DNA from 2 places in the Vagococcus zengguangii genome. Region 2 is predicted to be linked to the other one. Evidence: predicted binding sites of a transcription regulator. Region 2 holds the regulator's gene; the other holds the start of a gene.
What was found. Region 2 encodes LexA, which represses DNA repair genes until DNA is damaged. Its sites were predicted from a motif close to CNAACANNTGTTNG; they were not measured.

Region 1: the regulator LexA is predicted to act here: its motif matches at 1,657-1,670, upstream of ruvA (Holliday junction branch migration protein RuvA).

Annotation. Positions count from the first base shown of each region.
Region 1 covers NZ_CP039712.1:2,016,772-2,019,260, forward strand. Annotated here, with positions in the region: gene ruvB (Holliday junction branch migration DNA helicase RuvB) at 5-1,009, opposite strand; gene ruvA (Holliday junction branch migration protein RuvA) at 1,022-1,639, opposite strand; gene FA707_RS09575 (glycoside hydrolase family 18 protein) at 1,809-2,489, opposite strand, start outside.
Region 2 covers NZ_CP039712.1:900,879-903,367, forward strand. Annotated here, with positions in the region: gene galU (UTP--glucose-1-phosphate uridylyltransferase GalU) at 1-761, shown strand, start outside; gene FA707_RS04250 (hypothetical protein) at 803-1,006, opposite strand; gene lexA (transcriptional repressor LexA) at 1,082-1,699, opposite strand; gene FA707_RS04260 (DUF896 family protein) at 1,841-2,092, shown strand; gene tkt (transketolase) at 2,188-2,489, shown strand, end outside.

The sequences.
Region 1 (2,489 bases), 1.1 Mb from region 2:
CGCTTTATTTTTGAGGGTAATAATAGCCTAAATGTTCATAAGCTTGTGGTGTCGCTACCCTACCACGAGGTGTGCGTTGAATAAAGCCTTTCTGAATTAAATACGGCTCATACATGTCCTCTACCGTTTCAGTTTCTTCGCTAATATTTACTGATAACGTACTTAATCCTACTGGTCCACCACCATATAATTCAATCATCGTACGTAGGATTTTTTGATCGACATAGTCTAATCCTTCATGGTCAACTTGTAAAATTGCCAAGGCACGGTCAGCTGTTTTTGAATCAACAATTCCGTCATTTTCAACTTGTGCCACGTCACGCACGCGTCGTAACAAACGATTGGCAATTCGTGGGGTTCCACGCGAACGGCGCGCAATTTCTAACGCACCATCTTCTAAAATATCTGTTCTAAAAATATCAGCCGAACGCAATACAATTTCTTGTAGATCTTGCACTTCATAATATTCCATATGCAAAACAATACCGAATCGATCACGAAGTGGCGCAGATAACATCCCGGCACGAGTCGTCGCGCCGATTAAGGTAAATGGTGGTAACTCAAAATGAACGGGATGCGCAGTCGGACCTTGACCAACCATGATATCGACGTAAAAATCTTCCATCGCTGAATATAGCATCTCTTCTACAACGCGTGGTAAGCGGTGAATTTCATCAATAAATAATACATCGCCTGGTTCTAGCTCATTCAACAATGCTACTAGATCACCTGGCCGTTCAATTGCCGGTCCACTCGTTGTTCTAATCTGAACCCCCATCTCATTTGCAATCACCATCGCCATTGTTGTTTTCCCTAATCCCGGTGGTCCAAATAACAAGACATGATCAAGAGCTTCTTGACGATTCAACGCTGCTTTAATATAAATCGACAATTCTTCTTTGACTTTATGTTGCCCGATATATTGAGCTAATCGTGTTGGGCGCAGTTGCTTCTCTTCTGATTCAAAAGGCAGATTTTCAGGAGAAAGCATGCGGTCGTTTTCTACCATAAGAAAACCTCCTTATTTTTTCATTAATAGGCTTAAACCTTGGCGTAAGTATGCATCAGTTGAATCTAAATTCAAACTCTTCAACTCTTTTTCAATGCGCGCCAATTCTTTTTGTGAGTAACCTAATGCTAACAACGCTTCGATAGCTTCCTCTAAATAACGATTGTTTGAACCATCTAAATCGATATCTAATAGCGAAATTTGCTCGTCTCCTTTTAGTTCTGAAATAACTAAATCATCTAGTTTTCCTTTCAAATCAAGAATCATTTGTTGTGCTGTTTTTTTACCTACACCAGGAAACTTCGTTAAATACTTAAAGTCATCTGACTCAATCGCTTTAACTAACCCAACATGGTCTTCTCCCGCCATAATGGCTAAGGCGCTTTTCGGACCAATTCCTGAGACACTAATTAATTTCATAAATAATTGTTTTTCTTCATATTGATTAAAACCAAACAAGTTAATAGCATCTTCACGCACCGCTTGATAAATATAAATCAACGTTTCTTTGGTTTCTGTATTGTAACGAAACGGATTCGCCACAGCTAATTGATATCCAATCCCGCCAACTTCTAACACAATGTAATATGGGCTAACAAATGTTACTTGCCCTTTCATATATTCGTACATACTAATTCTCCTTATCCAAAACATGCGTTCGCCTCTAAATTGTACCATATTTCTTGGTGAATTCGAAAGATTTCTCATTCTTTCATGACTCACTGACATAACTATCACGTCTATGTCTGGCTCACACAAAAAAGAGCCACGACTAATCGTCATGGCTCTTAATAAATCGTTATTTTTTCAGTAATTTAACAAATAATGCTATTAATGCTAAAACATACAACAATGGCATCCACCAAGGAGTTAGACCCATTAAGACGAATAAAACACCTAAAATAATTGCAGTTATCCCTATTAATTTAGCAAAGGCTTTTTTATTTAACTTCTTACCTTTTAAACTATTAGGTAAATATTTTTGCCAGTAACCTAGGAGCAACGGAATACCCAAGCTTAGTAACAATAGCCCTAGTAAGACGCTTAATACATCTAACCAGTTAATTTTTTTAACGACAATACTTGGTGTCACTTCTTCAGCTAGTGAATTGGCACGATTTAATGATACCTTTTCTTTTTCAACCGTATCATATAACACTTTCATCAAGTTAGTCGAACTTGATTTTTCAGTGTCCATCGTAGGAGCCCAAATCATGATGCCTCCTGATTCGGTTTCTATTGAAGCCAGTGTCTTATCACGAATGGTTTGCTTATTATTAATAAAATACGTCACACCGTTAATCATTACTTCATCATCCAACGGTACTTCTGGGGCTTCGTTAATAATATTACGGTAAGTCATCACTGACCCATCAGCTGCTTTCCCATAAAAAGGAATACCCGACACTAACTTATTCATGTGATTACCACCTAATATTTTATTCCAGTAATCTAAATTAGCTTGGTGTAATTCAGTCGT
Region 2 (2,489 bases):
GTAAAGCGAAGCGTCCGATTGAAGACCATTTTGATGCTAACTTAGAATTAGAAATGAACTTAAAAGAAAAAGGTAAATGGGAATTATTAGAAACAGTTGAAGCAACTACTGGTATTAATTTACATTTCATTCGTCAATCACGTGCATTAGGTTTAGGGCATGCTGTTTCATTAGGGAAAGCCTTTGTAGGGAACGAACCGTTTGTCGTGATGTTAGGTGATGACATTATGACGGATGAAATACCGTTAACTAAACAATTAATTGATAACTATAATGAAACAAAGGCTTCAACTATTGCGGTGATGGAAGTCCCACATGAAGATACATCAAAATATGGTATTATTGCACCAGAAGCTGAAGTGAAACCAGGTTTATTCAATGTTAGCCACTTTGTTGAAAAACCAAATCCAGATGAAGCACCAAGTGATTTAGCGATTATTGGTCGCTATTTATTCACACCAGAAATTTTTGATTTATTAGAAAAACAAGAACCTGGTGCAGGTGGAGAAATTCAATTAACAGACGCGATTGATGAGCTAAATAAAACACAACGCGTGTTTGGTCACAAGTTCAATGGCAAACGTTATGATGTGGGGGATAAATTCGGATTCTTAAAATCAAGTATCGAGTATGGTTTAGAGCATCCTGAAGTGAAAGGTCAATTACATGATTTTATTATTGAACTAGGTAAACAATTAGCAAAGGCTGATAAAAAAACTTCAACCAAAACTGAATCAAACGTTGAAGTGGAAGCAGAATAATAATAAAAAAGAACGAAGCTGTGGCTTCGTTCTTTTGCTATTTATTGATAATCTTCATAATAATGTTGCTGATAATAATTCATTTGTTCGTTCTTCAGTTCATACTTTTTTTCATCCCATAGTACGACTAGCGTGACAAATAGTGGGATTGAAATGATAAGAGCCAACTTTAATCCGAATGCGCCTAGAAAAATACCTGCTAATAAAGTGAAAAATATAAAAAATAGTCGTCTAATCCCTGTCATAAATAATTCCTCCTCGATACGAACGTTTGTTCTGTTTTTATTATACAAACATTTGTTCGTGTTGTAAAGAGTTTTTTAAAATGAGCGATAAAGTCCGACAACTTTTCCTAAGATTGTACAGGTATCTAGATAAATAGGGTCTAGTTCATCGTTTTCTGGTTGTAAACGAATACGGTTCTTTTCTTTATAGAAAGTTTTACACGTGGCTTCATCTTCAGCGGTCATGGCAATCACGATATCGCCGTTATTCGCTTGTTCTTGTTTACGAACAATGACGAAATCACCGTCAATGATGCCTTTGTTGATCATACTTGTTCCGCGAATCGTTAACATAAACAGGGGACGCGTTTCGTTTTTAAACTCAGGTGGTACAGGGAAAAAATCGGATGCATCTTCTACCGCTAAAATCGGTTCTCCGGCTGTGACGGTTCCTAGGACTGGAATAGTCTCAGGTTGAATCCCTAACAATTGCAGCCCCATTTTGGTTACTTCAATCGCACGAGGCTTAGATGGGTCGCGAAGTAATAAACCTTTTTGCTCCAAACGAGCTAGGTGCCCGTGAACAGTCGAAGTAGAAGAAAGATTGACTGCTTCGCAAATTTCTCGCACAGTTGGTGGATATCCGCGTTGTTCCCCCGTTTCATGTATATAATGTAAAATACTTAATTGACGATTTTCTTTTTTGTTCGTCATGGGAAATCCTCCTAGGATAGTTTTATTAATTAAATTTTAACATACTAGCGAGAAGTTATCAAACACATGTTCGTAGATTGCGAGTTTGTGTTTTATTTAAATATCGATTAAAATAAGTAATTGTATAGGAGGACTGATTATATGTTATCAAAAGACAAAATGGCGAGAATTAATGAATTAGCTCGCAAGAAAAAAGCAGAAGGTTTAACACAAGAAGAAATTTTAGAGCAACAAGCATTGAGAGAAGAGTACTTAACGGTATTTAGAGGCGGGATGCGTCATCATATCGAGGGTATGAAAGTCGTCGATCAAGAAGGAACAGATGTTACGCCTGATAAATTGAAACGTATTCAAAAAGACAAACAAATTCATGGTCGTCATTTAGAAGATTAGTGAAAAATTATACAAAAATGATTGCGTAAGCACCTACATATATAGTAGAATGTAATAAAGGTAAAAAAAACCTAAAAACATAGGAGATGATCATGTTGTTCGACAAAATTGATGAATTAGGCGTTAATACATTACGTACGTTAAGTATGGATATGATTCAAAAAGCAAATTCTGGACATCCAGGTTTACCAATGGGTGCAGCCCCAATGGCTTATGCATTGTGGACGAAACATTTAAAAGTAAACCCAAAAACTTCTAGAAACTGGATTGATCGTGACCGCTTTATCTTATCAGCTGGACACGGCTCAGCATTACAGTACAGCTTATTACACATGGCTGGCTACGATGTGACAATCGAAGATATCAAAAATTTCCGTCAATGGGATAGCCGTACACC